DNA from 2 places in the Oceanobacillus aidingensis genome. Region 2 is predicted to be linked to the other one. Evidence: riboswitches for the same ligand, from Rfam matches in the RefSeq annotation. Region 2 holds a riboswitch; the other holds the start of a gene.
What was found. Region 2 has a riboswitch for lysine ahead of ACFO3P_RS13305 (Na+/H+ antiporter NhaC family protein). Riboswitches for the same ligand answer to the same signal wherever they lie in the genome.
Positions count from the first base shown of each region.

Region 1: it holds a riboswitch for lysine, as region 2 does, so the genes downstream of both, dapA (4-hydroxy-tetrahydrodipicolinate synthase) here and ACFO3P_RS13305 (Na+/H+ antiporter NhaC family protein) in region 2, are expected to answer to the same signal.

Region 1 covers NZ_JBHSFT010000049.1:306,920-319,293, reverse strand. The annotation lists gene ACFO3P_RS20935 (DUF819 family protein) at 1-853, opposite strand, end outside; gene dapA (4-hydroxy-tetrahydrodipicolinate synthase) at 1,025-1,906, opposite strand; lysine riboswitch at 2,159-2,339, opposite strand; gene cysK (cysteine synthase A) at 2,530-3,456, opposite strand; gene ACFO3P_RS20920 (PH domain-containing protein) at 3,460-3,885, opposite strand; gene ACFO3P_RS20915 (5'-3' exonuclease) at 4,185-5,081, opposite strand; gene ACFO3P_RS20910 (dynamin family protein) at 5,078-8,710, opposite strand; gene ACFO3P_RS20905 (sodium:solute symporter family protein) at 9,148-10,659, opposite strand; gene ACFO3P_RS20900 (LLM class flavin-dependent oxidoreductase) at 10,708-12,081, opposite strand; gene ACFO3P_RS20895 (carboxymuconolactone decarboxylase family protein) at 12,215-12,374, opposite strand, start outside.
Region 2 covers NZ_JBHSFT010000020.1:26,479-38,852, forward strand. The annotation lists gene ACFO3P_RS13300 (sodium-dependent transporter) at 1-907, opposite strand, end outside; gene ACFO3P_RS13305 (Na+/H+ antiporter NhaC family protein) at 1,125-2,687, opposite strand; lysine riboswitch at 2,961-3,136, opposite strand; gene yunB (sporulation protein YunB) at 3,200-3,997, opposite strand; gene ACFO3P_RS13315 (YunC family protein) at 4,131-4,439, opposite strand; gene ACFO3P_RS13320 (bifunctional metallophosphatase/5'-nucleotidase) at 4,567-5,961, opposite strand; gene ACFO3P_RS13325 (hypothetical protein) at 6,039-6,311, opposite strand; gene ACFO3P_RS13330 (aldose epimerase family protein) at 6,634-7,665, shown strand; gene ACFO3P_RS13335 (hydroxyacid dehydrogenase) at 7,767-8,765, opposite strand; gene ACFO3P_RS13340 (YczE/YyaS/YitT family protein) at 8,772-9,434, opposite strand; gene ACFO3P_RS13345 (SIS domain-containing protein) at 9,561-10,307, opposite strand; gene ACFO3P_RS13350 (SIS domain-containing protein) at 10,423-11,139, opposite strand; gene ACFO3P_RS13355 (PTS sugar transporter subunit IIB) at 11,158-11,649, opposite strand; gene ACFO3P_RS13360 (PTS system mannose/fructose/sorbose family transporter subunit IID) at 11,662-12,374, opposite strand, start outside.

The DNA.
Region 1 (12,374 bases), on a different contig from region 2:
AATAATTTGGAAATACTGCTAAAGCGACAAAGGTAAGCGTCGTTAATACTAAATACTGATCTCCGATAATTCCATTCAACAGATTATTGAAGAAAGAAGCCTCTTCTCCACTTGGAATAATCCCGGCAAAAAATTCGGCAATTTTTAAGGAAACTATAACTAAAAAAAAAGCTGTTCCAATCGAAAGTGCCATGTCCTTCAAAGAAACTTCTTTCCTTTTCCAGAAGCTTTCTGCCAACGTTTTATCATCATCCGATTGATTCTTTTCTACCTCTTCCACATGCGGCGTCGGGTAACGTTTACGGATAAAATGAAGTGCAGGAATCATCATTAGAATAATAAACAGCAGTGCCATCATTAAATTATCCGCAACAACAGCGGCAGAAATAATTTCCCCCGGGGTTTCGAATTTAGCTGCCATAGCAGCAAAGTTCACGCCTCCTCCAATATAGGAAGCACCGAAAATCCCACTCAATTGGTCTAAAAAAGGTATGTGATTCTGTAAAGTAAAAAATGCAATAATCGTTCCTGCAACTGTGCCAATGGAGCTCAATAGGAAAATGAGCAACAATCTGCTGCTTTCCTTCCATATTTTTTTAAGATTAACGTGAAATAACAAAAGCGGTATTGCTAACGGTACAATAACAGACCATACTGCATCATATACCGGCGATTCTGTGGGAATAATTCCAAAGTTGGATAAAGCCATCGCCCCGACTAATGCAATAATGGCCCCAGTCACCTTGGAAGCCCAGCTGTAGCGTTGTTCTAAAAAAATACTGACAGACGCCCAGATAATGATAATCCCCCAAAGCGTAATGCTATCATCTGCTTGAATCAATGTTTCTTTCATCCACTCCCCGCCCCTTCTCTATTTTCGGTTGTATGTATCATATTTTACCACTTCATTTTAAATATTTGTTAGGTATTGTGGAGTGTTTTTTTGAAATTAACCTATCATGATGCAGAAAAATCCCCATCAAAAAAACCTCTCTAACCATTGTCAGAGAGGTTTTCAACAGGATTATTTCACTTGCTCTAATAACGCTAATTTATGGTTTAACGCTTGCAGCTGCTCATCATTTAATGGAAGCAGCGGCAAGCGAACACCGCCGACATGGACACCATTGCGATTTAATGCTGCTTTTACAGGAGCTGGACTCGGTGCTGCAAACATTTCCTGCATGACCGGCAGAATCCGCTGATGTATGGAAGCAGCTTTTTTCACGGCTCCCTGCTCATATGCAGCAATCATTTCCTGCATTTCATTGCCGATAACATGCCCGGAAACCGAAACAATGCCTATAGCTCCAACTGCAAGAGACGGAAGGGTCAAAGCGTCTTCCCCGCTGTATACAGAAAAGCTTGCATCTGTTTGGGCCGCCATTTCAGTTATCTTATCCATATTGCCGCTTGCATCTTTGATCGCCACAATATTATCAACCGCAGCCAAACGAATAACGGTATCTGCCGCCAGATCAACAGAAGTTCTGCCAGGCACATTATATAGCATGACCGGCAGCTGAACGGAATCAGCCACTGTTTTAAAATGCTCATATAAACCGTCCTGAGAAGGTTTATTATAATAAGGCGTTACAAGCATAATCGCATCCACACCAGTTTTTTCAGCTGCTTGTGATAACGCAATAGACCCTTTCGTCTGATTAGAACCGGTGCCCGCAATTACTGAAATTCTTCCATTTACTTTTTGTACCGTATGTGAAAATAATGCCAGTTTTTCTTCATCTGATAAAGTCGGTGACTCTCCAGTTGTTCCAGCTACCACCAATCCGTCTGAACCATTTTCGATAAGATGCTCGATTAACTGATCTAATGCCCCGTAATCAATTTCCTGCTGTTCGTTAAATGGCGTTACCATCGCCGTAACCACTTTTCCAAAATTCATAACAACACACCCTTTATATAATATCAACATTCTTTGATGAAAAATAGACGGATAGCACCGAAGTAAAGTGCCTTAAAAACTAGAGGGTGGAAAGTAATAAAGATAAGCAGAATCCGTATTATTGTTTGTTATTATTGTTTGTTCCAACTTTTTCAGGGTCCTTTTCTCTTATCATCATGCATTACTTCAATTATTTCCACAAAATAAAAAGCACCAACGGAGACCGCTGCTGCTTAAACACTTAATGTCCTCTCAGCTGATAGCCCTCCACATAGTTTCCTATATGACAGCACTGGATTTATTCAATACCAGTACCAGTATAATAAGAATAAGGCTTATTATACTTCGGCAAATTCCCCTTTCCATATGCTTCATCGTCAGCCTATTCTGTCTCAGCATATTTACTAATGGTTTTTGCACCTCTACCGTTCACCTATGAATAATGAATTTGTCTGTATTATAGCAAGAATAACAGAGAAACACAATTGAAAAATAGAGGTTTTTTCAAAAGAGCCAAAAAAGCTTTACAGCGTGCGCATCCTCCATGGTGTTAAAAAAACATGATGAAGTTTCTTTACTGGTAAACTATGCAAAATAAAAAAATAGGTGATTCCCCCGCCCCTCTATTCTTCCTCTTGCAGAAAACCCATAGACAGGTATCTTTCTCCGGTATCAGGTGCGATACAAACCACCTTTTGCTCAGGTTCCATGCGCTTGGCAACTTCTGTAGCTGCATAAATAGCAGCCGCTCCTGATGGTCCGACAAACAGGCCTTCCTTTTGGGCAAGCTCTTTTAATAAACTTAATGCCTGCTCATCATTGATTTGAATGATTTCATCATAAACCGATGTGTTTAAGATTTCAGGAACAAAACCCGGGCTGGTTCCCACTAATTTATGCGAACCAGGCTCTCCGCCGGATAGTACGGGAGAACCTTTAGGCTCCACCACAGCAATATGCAAATCCGGAATATAAGATCTTAGCGATTCTCCTGTACCTGTTACAGTTCCTCCTGTACCCGCAGTACAAACAAACGCATCCAATTGATGATTCAAATCATTTAAAATCTCCAGTGCTGTTGTATTACGATGCGCATCTGGATTTGCTATATTTTTAAATTGCTGTGGAATAAAACTGTTTGGTATTTCTTGTTGCAATTCTAATGCTTTTTGAATAGCGCCCGGCATTTTTTCACTGCTTGGTGTTAAAACCACTTTGGCTCCATATGCTTTCAAAAGATTTCGTCTTTCCTGCGTACTATTATCCGGCATTACCAGAATCGCCTGATATCCCTTTGCAGAGGCAGCCATGGCCAATCCGATTCCAGTATTTCCGCTTGTCGGCTCAATAATCGTATCTCCGGCCTTTATCAGTCCTTCCTGCTCAGCAATATGAATCATATGCACTGCAGCCCGGTCCTTCACACTGCCGCTTGGATTAAACATTTCCAGTTTCACATATATCTTTGCAGCATTTTCAGGCTGCAGTTTATTTAGTGTTATCATAGGAGTATCTCCCACGAGCTCTGTAATATTATCCGCTACTCTCATTTTTTATTCTCCTTCCTCATCCTTTAATAAACGTTTATCTACTGAAATATTTGGATTTAACTTCGCCAATTCTTCTACAAAAGCAAGCTTATCCTTGGGCGAAATAGCTATCAGATCATATTTTCCGCTTCGAATCTGGATACGGTCCAATGATAATGCCGGTGCAATTAGCGGCATCTTAGATTGAAGAATCAATTCCATATTTTCTATATAAATCGTTTGCCGGATAGGGCCATAATAAACAATTAACCGATCTCTATCAATTTTATATCCCGTGCGGAACCAGAACCAGAGCAATATACCGCATAACAGCAGCATAATCGCTACATTGATCACCTGGCCCCTGAATAGGGGAATGAGCACCCCGCTAATCACAATAGCCCAGAGAACGATTGCCATCCATTTATCCTTCTTTGATTTAAAATACATTCAATTCCCCCATTCATTCGAACAATATTCCTTCTTTTATTATAGCTTTTGTATGACTTTATACCAAACTTCAGCAATCCGTTTCTGTTATTTTTTTAACAATAAGGAAAACTTATACTGACTCACAATATGTTCTCTAAAAAGAACAAAAATAATTTCAGGCTTTATAGAAAGGAAGATATACTAGAGGTTATGTACATTCTCATCCGAAACAGAGAGTACAGACAAAAGCAAAAAGAGGGGTATTCTCTATACCCAGGGGAGGTACAAAGGATACCCCAGTTTATTCTAAAGATAAATTAAAACGATACAGATGTTTGATCCTTTATAGGTGCCAGTAACCGGTCTACATGCTTCCATTCCAGCTTATCTAATGCTGATGTCACTTTCTCTTCTTTAAAATTCCATTTAGAATCCTCTAAATCACAACTAATCGGAACATCACATTTAATTTCGGCAAGCGTCCGGGATAAATAGAGCATATCCATATCTGTCTGTAATTTATTTTGCACCCCTTTTGGAAGCTTTTCTATATTATTTACTAATTCATCAATGGTTCCGAATTCCTGTAATAATTTCAAGGCTGTTTTTTCTCCGATTCCTTTTACCCCTGGATAATTATCCGAGGAGTCTCCCATTAACCCTTTTAAATCTATAATTTGTGCTGGTGTAAGTGCTTTTTTCTCATAGAAGTTATCTTTATTAAAGACTTCATAGTTCCCCTGACCTTTCCGCATAATAATCACGCGGATATTCTCCTTGACTAATTGCAGCAAATCCTGATCTCCTGACAAAATAAACACATCATTTTCCGGATTATACATATTGGCAAGGGTTCCCATGCAATCATCTGCTTCAAAGTTTTCTAAACCGATATTAGGAATATCAAAGGATTCTACTACTTCTTTTACTAAATCAAACTGCGGAATCAGTTCCACCGGCGGTTCATCCCGATTGGCTTTATAGCCGTTATACATTTCTGTGCGGAAGGTTTTGCTCCCCATGTCCCAGCAGCAAACCACATGAGACGGTTCAAATGTATGAATGGCATCTGTTAAATAGCGTAAAAACTGATAAACTCCGTTTGTCGGAACTCCTTTTGAATTATACATAAAATTTCCGCGGAAAGAAGTGGCGAAGAAGCCCCTAAACAGGAGCGCCATGCCATCTACTAATAAAACTTTTTTTGTTGTCATACTTCATTTCCTTCCTCTCTGTATCCAGTCAGGATAACATCCATCTGTTGTTTCATTTCCATTAAATCATCCATATCCACCTCTACAAACAGACGGTCAATAAATTGCTGATAAAGGACATCCGCTTCATGTACAAGCGTTGTTTTTTCCTGTTCTATTCCTTTATCCCACTGCGCTTGGTAAGAAGACTGAATTAACCTTCCGCCTTCTTCTACAAATGCTTGGATGTCTGATTCAATAATTGTATAAAGCTGTTCTTTGATTTCTTCTTTTTGATTCTGAACAAAGAAGGTTTTCGTATCTTTAAACTTAGCAAATAATTTTTGCAGCTCATTCTGCTTGTTGATCGATAGTTTTATCGTTATATCCGGTGTGTCAAAAGCCGTCATATCCCACTCCGAAATGGAAAAAACCGGATCCAGTTTTTTCGCTTCTTCAATCATTTCTTGCTGATTGGTTTTTAACAAGCTTTTTAACAGCTGTTCTATCCGTAAAGAAATCGCTAATAATTCCTGATGCAATTCAGATTCCATGTACTGAACCAGCTGTTCAAATTGCTTTGTGAGCTGTTCCCGTCCTGTTTTTCCAGACTCTGTAATGGTTGTCGGGTTATAAATTTCTTTAAACAGGTCATGAAAACGGATGGTAAAACGTCCATTCAAAAAGTACGTTTGCTTTTCTAATTTCTGATGCCAGCGGTTTTCGGTCGAAGAGATATCCCGTTTTTCTACATGTTGAACAAGTTGCTGATACGCATTCTCTAATGTTTCTTTCCGTTTCTTTTTTGCAGATTGATCCAGTTTTAAGGATTGGATAAATTGGTCCAATGCCTCCCCGGAACGTTCAATATCGCTGATTGCAGCTCTTTTCGCAAGGGCAGTTAAATCATGGTGAATAAAGTCATAGAACCGTGTTTCAAAAGCCTCCATCTGTTCGTTCAAGGTCTTCTGGTCTGTTTTTTCTGCCAAAGAAAGCTTGCTGGAAACTGGATAAAGACGTGGAAAACGAATTCCCAATTGCGCTAATTGTTCTTTAACATAAGTGGTTACCAGATTTAATTCTGCCAAATTGCTGGCAAGGTCTGCGGCATTGACGATGAAGAACATTTTATCCAGCTCAAATACATCCTTTACACGTCCCAGCTGCATCAGAAAATCTTTATCTGCACGGGATAAAGCATGATTATAGTAGGTCACATATAAAATAGCATCTGCATGCTTGATATATTCAAAGGATACATTGGTATGTCTGGCGTTAATCGAATCTGCACCCGGTGTATCTACAAGCGTAATTCCCTGCCTTGTTACTTCACAATCATAAAAAAGATCCATCGATGCAATATAACACGCTTTTTCTTCATCTGTCACATATGACTCAAAATCATCGAAGGTTATTTTTATCGGAGTGCCAATTGCCGGTTTTGCCTCTTCATAACCTTCCAGCATCGCACGTAAATAAGCCTGATACATTTTTGGCAAACGCGCATCTGTCAGCACGTTCTCTGTTTTCAGCCATGTAATCAGCTCATCCAGAGAAGCTTCCGGCGGTTCACACTCTTTTGCCAGTGTTTGAATATCGTCGGCCAGCATTTCCTCGGATTTAAAGGTTACAATAACATCCCGGTGCTGATTTTCACTGGTAACCGGACGAATCCGATTGACCGCAGCGGTTGTCGGATTCGGGGAAACCGGCAAGACACGTTCCCCAAGAATGGCATTGGCAAAGGATGATTTTCCGGCACTGAAGGCACCAAATAAAGCAATCGTATAGGAACGCTCTGTCAGAGATATTTTTCGTTTCTTTAAATCCTGCTGGTAGCTTTCAAAGCCCGGCAATTGAATCAGCTGCAATACATGATCAATATCACGGACGACATCCTGAGCTGTATTATCATGCCATTCCTTCTCTAAGGCTTCTTGTTCCTCCTCAGGCTCATCTGCCGGTATTTCCTCATTAGATATTTCCAAAGCAGCTGTGCCCTGCTCTGGAATCACTTGGCGGGCTTGCAGCTCCTCCTTCATTTCCGTAATAATTTCTGCCGGCACTTCCGGGTGTTCTTCCGCCTCATCTAAATAGTTGAAATAAGCTGACTCTTCCTTTTCAAGCGCCTGATTAGCCTTTCGTTCTGATGCTTTCTTCTGCCATTCCTCCAATGCTTGTTTTAACTCATTTAATTTACTCTCATTTTTATTTTCAAGTTCTTTTTTCACTTCATTAGCCAGCTGTCTCATCTGTTTCTTAAAATATGATTTTAAACTGGCTGCAATTTCATTTGTATAATTTAAAACATAGTCGCCGTTTATCGTAGCACCTTTACGCAAATTATTTTCCAGCAGCTCATCACTTAATGTCCATTCCAGGAAAGAAACTCCTTTCTCCTGATAGGAAGAGTCGAGCTGGTTGCTTTCAATATACTCATACCACTTATCACGAAGCTTCCATTTTAATGTTGTCTCGACATTCTTTTCTAAAGCTTCCATGAAATTTTGTTTTCGTTCTAATTTAGCTTCTTTTGTTTTTTTGCTGCTAGTGAATAACCCGCCGACCTTAAAATCAGGCTGTACAGATTCTAAATATTCCTTCGCAAGCTCTCTTAAATCAGCTGGCATCAGATAAGCATTTTTCGCAGTCTGATCCACCTCCGTTAAAAAACCGGCTGCTATCTTTTCCGGCTGCTGCTCCAGATTTTCAATTTCGTTTGTTAAGCTTTCTATTTTCTGAGCCAATAATGCTTCATCAACGTCATCCAGGGATGCTTTCTGATTCGACATTTCCCGATGCACCTTTTCTTTATGGTCACGCACAATTTGTCGAATGCTTGCCTCCATCGTCATATACTCATGCTTCGATTGCAGCATATGAAACACTTTATCTTTCAGCTCTGACCACTCATTGTGCGGTGCTTCCGAATTTTTAAGAGATGTGTAGAAAATGGAAGAAGGGTGCAGATTCCATTGATCAAACGTTTGTTTAATTTTTTTATCAAATTCGACAAAAGGCAATTCTGCTTCATTATGCTTGTCTATCTGGTTGATAACAATCATAAATGGCAGTTCATTTTCCTGCATTGCCTGTAAAAATAATAGATTCACTTCGGATTGCACATGGTTATAATCCGTTACATAAATAAGATAATCCGATAAATGAAGTGAAGCTTCTGTCAGCATCCGGTCCACGTCATCTGCAGCATCGATTCCCGGCGTATCTAAAATAGCCGTATCCTGCGGCAAAATGTTATCCCCTGTGCTGATGTGCATTTTTTTTATATCATTTTTATTAGTCGCGAACTGCTTGATTTGCTCCAGGTTATACGGTTCGTGATATTCCACCACGTTTCCATTGTGATAAAACACATTGACAGCACCTTCTCCAGATGAGATTTTAACAACATTCGCACTGGTAGGAATCGGACTGTTCGCTAAAATTTCTTCCCCTAATAAATGGTTGATTAAAGAAGACTTCCCCGCAGAAAAATGACCTGTTAGGGTGATAATAAACTCTTGGTTAACGTATTTTTCCAAGATATCAAGCATCTTATCTGCATTTACCTGATCTCCCTTGTTTTTCATTTCATTATAGAGAAACGCAATTTGTTGTTCTGTTACCCTTTTTTCCATATACGTGATCACAAGCCTTTACCCCTTTTTCAACTTATTCATATCTACTTTTAACGTCTATGACGTTTCTTTCTGTCTTTACGAGGTGTGGTTTAAGTACTTTACATAACACCTTCATTATACGCAATATTTGTTTTGATTTCTAGGTGCTAATCAGATTCTGATAAAGTGAAACTGACAAGCCTTCTTTGTTTTTAAAACGGGTGTCTTACAAAAGCCCTTCTATGGGACGAGCAAACACAGTATGCAAACACAATAACATATAAATAACCCCCTGCAGGCAGGAGGTTATCAATCTATTACTTTATTATTTAACAGCATGTTATGATTATTTTATTTTCTAAAATAGCCTTTCCAAAGGGAGATACCGATGATAATAAGACAAAAGATAAATCCGTAAAGCCATACGGAAAGCATCGGATTAACAAACATCCATACTCACCCCCTCTTTAATTTGCCCGGACCTGATTTTTTTCTGTTTCCTTCTCTTGTGGTAAAGAAGGATTTTTCAATATTTTTGCCAGAATCGTAATCGTTGCTATACCAATAAAAGTAGCCGCAGCGCCTGCAGACATGGTACTTGGGATAATACCAGTAAAGTAAATAAAAAGGTAGGAAAACAAACCTGCTGCCATCGAGATTTCTGCCGCTCTCGCTGGAGCTTTTTTCTTACTGTAGATAGCATGTAATATCGGTCCCATCGTTCCTGCAGCAATGCCGGAAATCCCAATCCACATGACATCGCCCATATATGCGGGCGGCCGTAATACAATTAAAAAGGCGATCAGCCCCACCAGTGGAACAGCTAGACGGCTGATTTTGAGCGCAATTTTCTGCGCCTTCTCATTGCTTAGCTTGATAATTTTCTTTTTCACGAGGAATTTCAGGAAAATGTCGTTCGCGAACACCGTAGAAATGGAGACGAATATCCCGTCCGTCGTGGACATGGCTGCAGCAAGAATAACGATTCCAAAAAGAGCTACAAAGATTGCCGGAAAGGCCCAAACTACGTACTCCATCAATGCTAAATCAGCGGCTGCAACATTGTCCCCAAGCGCTGTTCTGCTGTATAACCCTCCAAAAAGAACAAGCAGACAAAAGGCTGCGGTAATAACATAGGTTAGAATCATTTTTCCCAGGTCTCTTTCATGCTTTAAGCCAAGCACTTTATTGAATAAATGAGGTGCAGAAGCAAAGGCCCACTGAATAATAATCGCGCCAGATATTGCTCCAAACGAATAGAAATGGAGCGAATCAGGGTTAAATACGCTTACTAAATTCCCATTCTGCACGCTGAGATTATCTGTAATGCCAGTGAAGGTTGCTGTAACACTTCCTTCCCAGAAAATAATAATTCCGGAAATAAATATAGCTAAGCCTGCAATTGCCATCATAACCGCTTGGACAGCATCTGTATAAATATCAGCAAATGCTCCTCCGGCATAAACATACAGAACAACAATGACTGCGATAAATATCAATCCGCTTGTATAAGACATTCCCAAAAGGTATTCAAAAATTCTTGCTCCTGCTACAAACTGAGCTGCTATATAAAAAATGTTAAAAAGTAAAATCAGCCCAGTTCCCACTCTTAAAATATCACTATTATAGAAGTCACCAAGCCAATCCGGCAGGGAAAGGGACTTTTGTTTTGTATTCAGCTTTCTTACTTTTTTAGCTACCATCAGCACTCCTATTGGCCCGCCGCCGATCATCGCCAAAAACAGCCAGAGGTTAGACAATCCCCAGTCATGAGTCCATCCCGGGTAACCCAGAAAAGTTGCTGCACTTAGATAAGTAGCAGCAAAGGACAGGCCCAGTACATAGGGTCCCAGACTTCCGCCGCCTGTAGCGAAATCACTGATGTTTTTCGTTTTTTTAGCACTTATGTAACCAAGGATCAGCATGACAGCTAGAAATATTGCAAAACCGATCCATGTATAAAGCATAATTGTACTCATCTCTGACCTCCTTGCACATACGAGTAAAACAGGAAATGTACTTCTCCGTTATCTCGGCTGAAAGCTGCCAAGCTTTCGCGCAGGATGATTATCGGGTAAATGGGGTGTTCCATTTCCAAACATATTTTCTCTAAGCGTCTTCCCTTCATATTCAGTCCGGTAAATGCCGCGTTTTTGCAATTCAGGAACAACTAAATCCACAAATTCCCGAAATGTATCCGGAGAATAGGTCTGCGCGATATTGAAACCATCCACGTCACCTTCAAATGCCCATTCTTCCATTCGATCTGCAATTTGTTCAGGTGTTCCGATAAATTTCACCGTACCATTGCCGAGTCCATGATTTTTAACAGCTTCCCGCAGTGTCCATTTCTTATTAGGATCTTTTGTATACATATCCAGATTTCCCTGTACTGCTTCTGTCTGTATATCTTCAATATACTGATCCGGATTATATTTTGAAAAATCGATTCCTGTATGTCCGGAAAGGAGAGACGCAGTTCCTTCGTAGCTGACGTGGTCTGTTAAATCTTCATACTTTGCCAGCGCTTCTTCTTCCGTTGACCCAATGATTGGCAAAATCATAGGAAAAACAAATATATCTTGCCGATTTCTGCCCTGTTCCTCTGTTCGTTTCCGAATATCTGCAACATAGGCCTTTAACGCATCCAAGGAATGATTTTTAGTAAAAACCGCCTCTGCATGTTTCGCTGCAAAATCTCTTCCTTTTGGTGAAGCTCCTGCTTGGAATAAAACAGGCGTACGCTGCGGAGAAGGTTCAACCAAATGCGGACCAGGTACATTGAAAAATTCACCTTCATGATTAATCAAACGAACCTTATCCGGCTGTGCAAATGTATCCTTTGTGCCATCATGAACAACAGCATTGTCATCCCAGCTGTGTTCCCAAAGTTTATAAACGACTTTGAGAAATTCATCTGCACGGTCATAGCGCTGTTCCTTAGGAAGACGGCTGGAAAGGCCAAGATTGACTGCCTCGCTTTCTAAATAAGAAGTCACCACATTCCAGGCAACTCTTCCATTCGTTAAATGATCCAGTGTAGATAGCTGCCTTGCGAGTGCGTATGGTTGTGCATATGTAGCAGAAATTGTTGGCGCAAAGCCGAGATTTTCAGTGACAGCCGCCATAGCAGAAATCGGAATCAATGGATCATGTGCCGGAAGCTGTACAGCATGCCGGACAGCTGCTTCATGACTATTTTCATATACACTGTAGGTTCCAAGCACATCAGCAATAAACATGGCATCAAATTTACCGCGTTCCAGGATTTTTGCTGTTTCTATCCAATATGACAGGTCATTATGTTTTGTCCCCTCGTCCTTTTCATGCTTCCATAATCCTGTCGAGTGAGGGGAAGGTGAATTTTGAATAAATCCATTCAGGTGAATTTGTTTTGTCATCGTTTCGATAAGCTCCTTTTCTCATAAATTTTCATCTTGACCGCTTCACCAAAATCTATAATTGACTATCTCTCATTTGATGCAGTCAGCCATTGATTTTGGTATCGGCCCTTACTTCTGAATTGCTGATTACTTAAGATTCATCGAAAGCATTTAAGGCATTCACACTATGTGCCACTGCGGACCCGGCTTTTAAAGCTGCTGCCACAAAAATCGCTTCTGATATTTCCTCTAGGCTGGATCCTGTTTTTTTGGCGTTTTTCGTATGCAGATCAATGCAATACGGGCAGCCT
Region 2 (12,374 bases):
CAACAAAAGCAAGACCGACCCCGCCAGCGACGACATCATCCACACTGACACCGGCAGAAAATGCCATAAATCCTAATATTCCAAACACCCCAATTCCCGCTAATAATTCAAAGCCGGAATTTCCAAAACCAACAATAAATGCATTATTGGTAATATCAGATTTTTTAGGGAGATAACTTGAATACGTAATCATAATTGCAAAAGCAATCGATAAGCTGAAGAAAATTTGTCCATATGCTGCAATCCATACACTTGGTGACAAAATTTGACTGAAATCAGGTGTAAAGAAGGCATTCAATCCATTCATTGCTCCTGGCAGCGTGACTGCTCTTATTACAATAATAATAAATACGATGAGAAGCAAAGGAATAAAAATCCGGTTTGCAACCTCGATTCCTTTTTTTACACCGCGGAATAAAATTCCCAGCACCAATAGCCAAACAATCACTAACGGAATAACTACTCCCGGTACCAATCCGCCTATTTCCCCAGGAATCTCCGCCAATTGAAGATGCTCCCCAAATAAAAATCCTTCTGTATCTTCTCCCCAAGACAGATTAAACGAAAAGATAGAATAAGATATTGCCCAGGCAATAATTACCGAATAATATGTTGAAATAACAAAAGCAACAAGTACTGCCCACCATCCAATAAACTCTGTTTTCTTATTCATTTTTCGAAATGTCAAAGGTGCAGAACCCCGATACTTTTGACCCATGGTAAATTCCATAATTAAAATTGGAATACCCGCAGTCAGTAAAGCAAATAGATAAGGAATAAAAAATGCTCCGCCGCCATTTTCATAAGCAACAGCAGGAAATCTCCATATATTTCCTAAACCAACTGCTGATCCGACAGCCGCTAAAATAAACCCCGCCCTTGTTCCCCATTGTGATCGACTCTCCATCCATCATAACCCCCTTTTTTAATGAATAACAACAGAATGAAAGCGCATTAAATAAGAATAATAACAAAAATCATTACTTTCAGACTATTTATCTTGTATTATAGCTTTTTTGACATTTTTGTCAAATATCTAATTATGGAAATAGCAGGATTTAATTGCAATACCCTTATTACATCATAAAAGGCTTGGAATACTAAAATGTATTCCAAGCCTTCTGTTAAGATGCCTTCTTTTTATTTTTATTAATCAGGAAATGAGTAATCCAGACAATCCCAGCCAAAAGAACAAGCGTTACAGTTAAAGCTAACCACGTAGAATGAGTTAGTCCAATAACCAAGAAACCAATCAAAGCAGTAAAAGCAGCAATGAAAGCATAAGGCAGCTGTGTAATAACGTGGTCTATATGGTGCGCCCCGGCTCCGGTTGCAGATAAAATTGTTGTATCAGAAATAGGTGTACAATGATCACCGAACACTGCTCCGGCTAATACAGCCGCTAATGCAGGTAAAAATAGCCCCATATCTGTGTTCGCCATAACCTCCGCTGCAATCGGAAGCATAATGCCAAAAGTTCCCCATGATGACCCGGTTGCCAAAGCCATTAAACCGGCAATAATAAACAGAATAGCCGGCAGAAAATCTGCAGAAATAGAGGAATTATTTACTAAACCAGCTAAATAGCTTCCAGTCTCTAAAGCACCGATAATCGAACCAATCATCCACGCAAGAACGAGAATATTAATTGCAGGAATCATGGTTTTAAAGCCTTCAATAAAAATACGTCCCATGTCTGAGCGCGGTTTTCTTTGCTGCATATGAAAAATAATAGAAGTAAGAACAGCTGCAACACCGCCAATAATTAAGGAAAGATTAACATTCGTATTGGCAAAGGCATCAAGGATAGATGCGCTCCCTTCTGTTTCCATAATCCCTGTCACAATCATAGCAAGGACGGTAACAATAAATAAGACAATGATAGGAACAATTAAATGAAATACTTTTCCATCCTTATGCGGATCAAAAATATCACCTAAATCCCCAGAAACCTGAATTCTTTTTGGATCCAGCAGTTCTCCCTTTTCTTTTGCTCTTTTTTCATGCGTGCGCATCGGACCGATATCAAAATGAAAATACGCCACAATAAACACCAGAACAATCGAAGCAATCGCATAAAAGTTTAATGGAATCATTTGTATAAATGCTTCAATCGGCTGCAAATTTGTAATTCCATTTGCTGCAAATAACCCGCCTAAAATACCAATAATATAGGCTCCCCAGCTTGATATAGGTGCGATTACGGTAACGGGAGCAGAACTGGAATCAATGTAATATGCCAGTTTCGCCCGGGAAATTTTTTGCCTGTCTGTTACAGGTCTTGCAATCTGTCCAACTGCTAAGCTGTTAAAATAGTCATCTATAAAAATAATCAATCCAATTACAGCAGTCATGATTTCCGCACCGGTACGTGTTTTCACCCGGCGCAGCATCCAATCTCCAAAAGCTTTAGCCCCGCCAGAAGCTTGGAGAAACGCAGTAAGCACGCCCAGAAAGAGAAGAAAACTGATTAATAATAGATTCCCCATCTCCAAGGCTCCATCTGCATAAAAAATTGTATAAAATACCGTCCATATTTCTTTTAATGTTCCCCATATATGGAAATCATTTAATAATAATGCTCCTACAACAATCCCTGTTCCTATTGAGATAAGAACCTTTCTTGTTAACACCACTAATATCAGCATGACAATTGCAGGTATCAGTGACCAAAACGTACCTTCCATGTTAAGACCTCCAACGATTTATTTTCGAGCTGAGTATTTAAGCATTTTGAATAAGGTCAACGACGCGTAATGAATAATGGAAACTGCAGTTCCTTTTGAAATAATTACGTGCATATAACCGATTCGAAATAGGAAAGTAAGACACAGGGATATCTATCATACTCAAGTACTGTTTCACAGTAAAAACATATACAAATTACCCTTTAAAAACGCAAAAAAACAATGATAGAAAATAACCTATCATTGTTTCACCAATTCACGTTATCCTCCATTTCGATCAGTAGTTCTCCATGTAAATCATTACATGACAGCATAATACTTTTTCAGTAATATGCCAGCAATATAAAGCATGACCTCTTTATATACTTCGGCAAACTATCCTTTCTCCAGCAATCTTCGTTGTCATTCTCCTGCCGGATACTCATCTAATCTGCGCCTCTACCTCACCGATCTGATAAGGTTTTTATTCAATTATAAATATCTTCTCAACTAATTTGTACTATACTACATATTCAGTCACTCTGCAAATCATCTTTTGGTACGGCAATATCAGGAGCATTTCCATCCCCGCCATAGAAATCAGGCACTTTTCCCATAATTGCGCCTCCATCTAAATAAAGCTCGGTATGTACAGTTCTAACTTCGGAGGTAAATGGCACAATAATTTGTACATCTGCTTCTACATTGATATACAGGGAAACCCAAGCTCCATTAATCCCAAATTCTTCTTTATCCTCGACCACATTTGTCCGCACTGCTCCAACCACTTCCATATTAATAGGAATTTTAGGACCTAAATTAGCCAGTACAGAATTTCCCGTTACTTGCCCTAAAGGAATCTCAATCAGCGTAGGATCAATCTGTACCCTGCCATCCGCACCGCCCTCATAGTCATAAGGCTCATGCAGATTATGCTCAAATTCAAGCTGCTCCCCCCGATTCACATGCGCAAAATACTCCTCTACCCGGTCAGTAGCTACCCGGTTGATTTCACTGATAACTGCAGGATCTCGGTTATATGTTACTAAATTTCCTTCATTGTCATAGGTAATGTTCAGGATATCCTCAAATCCATATTCCTCTACATAATATACAGCGGAGTTAATCGCTCTCGTAGCAAATTCATCCGCTTTTCGTTTGGCAATATCAATAACAATCGGTTCAATTTTGACGTTTATCAAATAAAAACTAAAGCCCACTACTGCAAAGAATAAAATTAACGTCAGCATCAGAATGGAGCGTCGAGAGGGGGGCATTCTTCTTTTTCTTCCCGTTCGCTTTCGAAATCGATATCTTCTTTTAAGTTTCAATGCAACAACCCCCTTCGTAATAATTTATGCAATTATGGAAGGGAATTAGAACAAAGGAAAATGGATTGGTTTTACATGTAAAAAGACACTTCTTCTGTCCCCTGCAAGAACAAAAAAAGTGTCTTTCCATGTATTATGATATTTTAAGCAATGCTTCTTTTCCTGTCATCCCGACTTCCCAGCCGTGCTCCTTCGATGCATCTGTTATTTTCTGCAACGGAGCGTTCAGCAATTGATCAATGGTTCTTACTCCCATTGCCCGGCCGGCGATAACGTTTCTTTCTTTCAGCTTAGGTATTTCATTAAAAATATCCACATCGAGCGCTGCACACATAATATACCCTACATCATTGCTGATTGTTAATAAGGTTGTTTGCGGCAATTCCACACTCACTGCTGTAAAAATAATTCCATCCACCTCAAGAGGTTCTACCGTAATCATAAAAATGCCCCCTCTGTTTTTCTCTCGTGATAAGTGTATGCAGAGGGGCTAAAGAACGTCACACATAAAACGAAACTTCACTCAGCGGGAATTTTCGGACGGCTCTCCGTGATAGAATGGAAATGAATCAATGCTGTTTGACAGCATATACTAATAAGTCACGCAAAAATTCCGGGACAAAATATTGTTTTTTTGCAGAACGGGCAATTTCCGGCAGGAGCTGGCCAAAAGTAAAAGTATCTGCAGTAGCAACATAGTATACTTTGTCTGGATGAATAGGGTAACCATCTTCAGTATACACCCGCTTCACATACACTTCCCCATTCCGATGAAAGGCTGTCTCGACCTGAATGCCTGAAAAAATCATTTTCCCTAAGATTTCCCCGCGGAAACCAAAGCCCTTTAATTTTAATTCTGTAAAAGCAGGAGATAATGCCGCTCTGACCGTTTCTATGATTTGATCCCCCTTTAAATCCACAAGGACGGGATTGATTGGATGAGGGCAAATTCGGTGTATATCCCCTTTTGTGATTGCCCCGGCAGGCAGCGAATCTAACAGCACGCCAGCATTCAGCATAGCTATATCCGCATTGGTCCATCTTCGGAGCACTTTAGTCAGTGAATCAATAATGGGGGTTTCTCCAAACCAGTTTACTTCCAGCGGCTTTTCTACACTTGCTACCGCCTGACCCAGATATTGGTCAGCCTGTTGTAATAGCTGCTGTAAATGTTCTTCCGTCTCCAAATCCTTTCCTGTATCCTGCAGACTGATTGCTGCTGCTTCCTTCGAAATTACTTTTTTCTCCTTATGATCCCAAATAAGCTCCACTTCACCGATATAGTAGCAATGCTTTCCCGCTGCAGTGATTAAGGTCTGATTTACCAGTTCACCCTCTTTTAACAGATGATGCGTATGTCCCCCGATAATCACATCAATTGCCGGATAACGCCGGGAAATCTCCTGGTCAACGGAAATTCCTAAATGGGAAAGAAGCACAATAATATCCGATTCTTTTTTCAAGTCTTCTATATAACGTTCAATAATGTCAAATTCATTTTCTACATGCCAGTCAAGCAGCTCGTAAAAGGCATTAAACGGTGCCGTTAAACCTAAGACACCTATCCGTATCCCGCTTTCTGTCATAAAAGTGTGTGTCCGCTTCAGCCAAAATGGCGTCAATTCATCTCTGCTGAATAAATTACTGCAGACCACTTGGAAATCGGCTTTATCATATAATTGATATAATTCTTGATGGGAAAGCGTTATCCCCTCATTGTTTCCCAGCGTCACGATATCATAGCCTGCTTCATTCAGCAGCTCCACATTGGCTAACCCATTTGAAGCTTCTGTAATTGGATGAGAGCGGTCAACGTGGTCTCCTATATCCATTGTAAAGGCAGCTTCATTATTCTCTTTCCGCAGGCCCTGCTTTTCTTTTAAAAAGGCTGTTACTCTAGGCCATTGTTCAAAATGACTATGTAAATCATTTGTATAGTAAAAGTAAACTTTCTCTTCTGACATACTTCATCGCCCCTAACCAATTCCTTGTAAAATCATGCGAATCCCCATCACAATTAATAAGATTCTCAAAAGCAGCTCTAAGAGCGAACTTGAATTTTTTTGATTGGTGAACGCACCCAGTTTGCCCCAATCCATTCCCCCGGTATAAAGAAAAGCACATATGCCCACTCTATGTTGCCAAGCGCAACAGCAGGTATAATTTGAAATTTATATGTATATATTTCCGTTCCCATTTCCGCCTGGCGAAATTCTTTTTCAGAAGCATCTACATTTCGTGGTTTTTTTCCTTTTAACTGCCGAAAAAAAGAATAACGAATACCACCAGCAAACCAACTTTCTACTGTAATCATATCACATTGCTGGATAGATGAAAGCGAGGGAGTTTTTTACAAACGCATTGATTTTATTTTATATAGAAGAATCCATGTTTCCAAGATAAAACTGTTTTTTTAAATAGGTTTACGAAAGGGTTTCCTCCAAATATACTTTTTCCCTATTGCCAAAGCAATCTTCCAAAGTTAAAATTAAATTAGTTTGTTAATTAATTTAATTATCTTAGTTGGTATCTTATTAATTTTTAAGATTACTTCTCTACAATAAAAGCATCAAAAGCTTTACGATTACAACTAATCTAAAACACATTGCGTTGTTTTTCAAACTGAAGGTGAGAAAATGAATATTCAAGTAAAAGAAGTCGTAAACGGCTGGAAAGAATACACACTAACCAATGATACGATTGAAATTAGTATTCTGGATTATGGAGGAATCATCACAAAATTATATGCACCAGATCGAAATGGAAACGAGGAAAATATTGTATGGACTTTTAAAGATTATCATGATTATGAAAATAACCCATTATATTTAGGTGCTTTGATTGGCAGAGTTTCTGGACGAATACCTGACGGGCGATTTAAGATTAATCAGCAGAGCTGGCAGCTGGAAAAAAATGAAGGTAACCATCATCTGCATGGTGGAACAAATGGCTTTCATCAAATTCTGTGGGATACACAAGTGAACAAAACAGAATCGGCAATCGAATTACAATTAACGACGAATGATGTCACTTTTGCAGGCGGGCACCCTGGTAATTTGGATGTCTCTATCACTTATAGTCTTACCAGCAAGAACGAATTGTCTATACATTATCAAGCCGTTCCAGATGCAACAACCGCCCTTTCTTTAACAAATCATAGTTATTTTAATTTAACCGGAAATGTGCAAAATTCTATTTATCAGCATCATGTCACTATGCCGGACAGCACCATCATAGAATTGGATAAAAATCTGCTGCCTACCGGAAAGCTTCTGGATACGTCAAATACAGCATTCGATTTTCGATATGGAGCTCGCTTGGGAGAAGGGGTGCATTCATTATCTGAATCTGAACAATTAGCTTTAGCCGATGGATATGATCATTATTTTTTATTTAAGAACGCTAAAAACAGAATAGAAATTTATGAGCCCACCTGTGGGAGAACCTTATCTATAGAAACGAACCAGCCTGGTATGACGATGTATACTGCGAATCAGGGTTCACAAGGATATCTATTAGAAAATGGGACTGCCCCAGCTCATTATGGGGTTTGTTTTGAGACTTCCAATACACCTTTAGCACTCTATCAAGATAGACTGCCGTCCATCGTTGTAAAAGCAGGTGATGTTTATAACAAATCAACTACCTTTACATTTGGCACGAATTAGCTTTCTGATTTTATCAATGCACGAAATAACCTTCCAAAAAAAGCGAATCCGATTGAACAGGATTCGCTTTTTTTGGAAGATGACTCGTTTCCCTTCTGAAGTTAAGCCATATTCCTATATGATTCTTTCGTTATTTTGTATTGAAGCGGCTCACCTGCCGTAAAGCGCTTTGCTTCTTCCAGCATGAAAGCCCCTAAACGAGCCCTCTCATTACCAGAACTTCCTGCTATATGCGGTGTTAAAACAACGTTAGGCAGAGTGTATAATTTGGATTGTTCCGCTGGCGGTTCTGGATAAGTCACATCTAAAACAGCTGTAATATCTGTACGTTCTTGTAAAACTTCTATCATCTCATCTTCTCGAACAATAGCACCTCTAGCTGTATTAATAAATGTTGCATTTTGCTTCATAGACTGAAAATGCTCTTTTTTAATCATTCCTTTTGTTTCGGGCAAAAGCGGGCTATGTAATGAAACAACATCTGCATGTTTAAAAATCGCTTCTAAAGAACAAAGCTCTACATTTAAATTACTAGCTTCATCTTCGTTTACAAATGGATCATAAGCTAATACATTCAAGTCAAAATGCCGTAATAAATCCGTTACTTTCCTGCCGATTTGACTCAAAGAAATAATACCTGCCGTTGCTTGATAATTGCCGATTAGCGGCTGATACATACCATTAATATAATTTTTTTCCTCTTTTAGCCATCTGGATAGCTGCCAGCCGTTTTTTAAAGAAAATAGAATTTCACTTAATGTAAATTCTGCTACTGGAATGGCATTTGCCTGATTAGCTGTGGTAACTTTTATGTCTCTTTCCCATATCTCGTCTGATAATAATTTCTTCATTGTTCCAGCTGCATAAAAGATAGCTTCTAAAGATGGCGTTTTTTCTAAAAACGATTGATCAAATACCGGAGCACCCCATCCAGAGAAAATAACCTCTGCTTCTTTTAATAAATTACCTTCTTCTTGAAAATTATATTTGGTCAATGGTTTTCCAATAATATCAATATATTGCGAAATCTCTCTTTGTTTATCAGGTGTATAGACTTTTTCAAACAAATTTTCGTCCATTATAAACAGACCTTTTCTCATATGTTTTCACTCCTTTGACCGACGCATTGCAGAAATACTGCTGCTTGTTTTTTGTTTCTGAAACAGTTTAATAAGCGGTCCAATAATCAAAGCTGATATAATGGTTCCTTCTCGAACACCCTGAACAGAACCAAATACGATAAACGAAATAAACATTGCTAAGCATACCAAACTTATATCAAAATAAAGCTTTACCTTTCCAAACTCCTGTGAAGTTTTGTAAGAAATCACTTTTACAATTCCTTCAGCCGGATTATTTACCACTTGTGCCTTCAACTGTACCACCGTGCTAAATGCAATAATAACACAGCCAATGACAACCATATTTAATTGAACCCAGTAATAAGATTGCGGGATATGAATAAGGAAATAAGACCAAAAATCAATAGCTATTCCTAATATTGGCCCTACTAATAATTGCAAATACTGAACTCTGGGAAAATTTTTGCCCATCATTATTATTTCGATTAAGACAAAAAGAAGATTAAACAGCATCGTCAGCATTCCAAAACTAATAGGTAAGAATAGACTAAATGCATATGGCGGACTCGTAATAGGAGTAGTACCGAGATGTGCAAGTGTAACCAGACTAATGCCGAGTCCCATAATGAAAAGACTCAGCAAGAAAAGCCCATAAGATTTTAATAGATTGGATTGTGCCAAATACATACACTTCTTTCCATAAATATTCCGATATTTTAATAGCTGCCTTTTTATTTTTTTGAACATAGATAGTTAGCGATGGAAAAATAAAATCCTGTTTTATGGACGTTTCTCTCCCTGTCCTGGACAATCTCATTCCATATTTTTAATAAGCAGCGGCACTTTTTTTCCGTAAATATCTAGTAATTTTTTATTGTGTTCATCTGAACCAGTAATATTTCCACTCAGAAATACTGGTGGAACTTGCCCTGTTTTGATAAGTAAATCAGTGACTTCTGCTAAAATAGCTTGAAGAATCGAAATGACAATCACAGAGGACGATGGGGCAAAACGAATACCTGTGTCAGAATTACTTAACATTGCGTCTCCAACCTGTACATGGTTATCTATTGTATAATCGCAGACATCTTTCAAGTATAACCCGTCTTCATGTCTGGAAGGCTGCTGTTCAGCATATGCTGTACTGGTTAATGCCACTGTAACAGCTCCATGTTCTTTCCCATATAATGCGACATCTATTGGAACTGGGTTGATGCCTGAAGTAGAAATGACAATTAGCACATCCTTCTTAGTAATGGAATATTCCGCTAATAATGGACGAACATATCTATTTTTTCTTTCTTTTTGAGAAGATGCTGCCCCGCCTTGATGAAGCATCAATTCGTCAATCAATATAGGATAAATCGGTGCAAGTCCTCCTGCACGATAGAATACTTCCTCTGTTAAAATATGAGAATGACCACATCCGAATAAATAAACAACTCCGCCATCATTTATTTTATCTGCGATTACTTCACTCACTTTCTGCATAACGTTTGTTTCTTTATTAAACGTATTTTCAAGCTGCTCTTGTACTTTTTGATAATACTTCTTTATCATCATAATCCCCCTTGAATAATTGGTTTAAAGTTTGAAACGGCCTTCTTATCCATTGGTTATTCTCCATTTAAGAGGCAGCCCTTCCTTTCTCTTAAATGGAGATAATCATTCTAGTTTAAACGCGATGCATTCTATCTTTATATTTTTCGATTAATGACTCATTGTATTCTCGGCCGCCTTCCACGTTGGCGCTTTTCATTATCGGCGGTTCGATACCTTTTTTCACTAGATTTTCGATTGCTTGTAAAACAACACTATCAAGTAAGTAAGCTGCTGAAATAGAAGATGTAGGACCTGTTTTCATTCCATATTCCGGTATATCTATTCCGCAGTCTCCAGGGTCTCCACAGTTATCCAGGACCACATCGGCAAATTCATATAATTTTTTTCCGCTTGAGTGCAGGCTTTTCGCATTTTGAGAATCTTTTAAATTTGTAACAACAATCAGCTTATTCCCTTTTTCTTTTATATATTTAGCCATGTCAATGTGCAAAGGGTTTTTCCCAGAATTGGATATAAAAATAAAACAATCCTCATCCTGCTGGTCGACTAAACGAATAAACGCATCACCAACCCCTTCAATTACCTCAAACCAGCCATTGATTCCGTAAAACTCTTTGATAGCCTTGGAGTTAACGAATCCTCCTGCCCGGCCAGCAACTTCAATGGCAGCTGCGAAAGAATGTCCCGAGCCAAAAGATTGAATAATACCTCCCCGTTCAACCGTTTCTGTCAGGATATCGGCTGCTCTTTCAATATTCTCCCGTTGCTCTGTTCGTATTTTCTTTAAAATATAATCTATTTTCGCATAAAATTGGTCGACATAGTTCACTGCATTCACTCCTCTTACTTATCGCTTGGCTTTATTCAAAAATACTTCAATGCTTGTTTCCGGGTCATCTGGCACCATTTGAGCTGTCACCTTCACCCCGCTGTTAAGAAGTGTTTGGATCGCTTTCTCTTCATCTGCTGAGAGACTTACTGATTTTTTGATTTGCACTGTACCAAAACGATTGGAAAGATTTCCGATATTGACCTGTGGCAGCTCCAATCCTTCCTCCTGCAGACGAACTAGGATTTCTGGTGATTTAACAACCAGTAAAACACGCTGTCCCTGATAGTTGCCTGCTTTAATATTTGCGGCTGCTTTTTCAAATGGCAAAATAGATGTATTTACTCCTGATGGTGCTGCCATTCTTAATACCGCTTTCTCATGATCACTGGCAGCAATGATATCATCTATTACCATAATTCTGTTTACCCTTAAACCAGTAGACCATCGAGTAGCTACCTGTCCATGAATTAATCTATCGTCAACTCTTACATGTACAATTCCTTCCATTTCTATCTCTCCTTATGTTGTAAATATTTTTAAATTATAAGCAATAATCCCAAGTGCCATTAGAATAAAGACAACGCGTGTTGAATTTAACTTTTTCTTACCCAGCATCCAATAAGTGACTGCAACAACAAGAACTGGACCTAGGGATGGCAAAATTTGATCAGCAAGCTCTTGTATAGAAAGTGTAACTTCCCCTTGCTGGAACTCATATCCAAAAGTTGCTGTAACCACCGTTGGGATAAGCGCACCTACAACGGTAATTCCAAGGATATTAGCAGCTTTTGTAAGATTCTTTAACCTGCCGCCTATTTCGGTTACGAGTCTCACACCTTCTTGGTATCCGGACCAAACAAAGAAACGCATGGCACCAAGACGAATAAATCCAAACACAATCCAAAGAATCAAACCGATTGGGTTTCCTTCAAGTGCTAAATAGGAAGCAATGGAACCTATGATGGTAGTAGGTATAACAAAGAAAAGCGTATCACCAATCCCGGCCAGCGGTCCCATCATACCTGTTTTTAATGAAGCTACTGCTTCCATTGATTTGATTCTTTTCTCTCTTTCAAGAGCTGTATTTACACCTAATATTAAAGGGGCCATCGTATTATTCGTGTTAAAAAATTGCATATGTGTCATGGCAACTGTTTTGCGTTCTTCGGGATCCTTATATAAATTCTTAAGTAACGGCAAAATACTGAAATAATATCCTAACCCTTGAAACT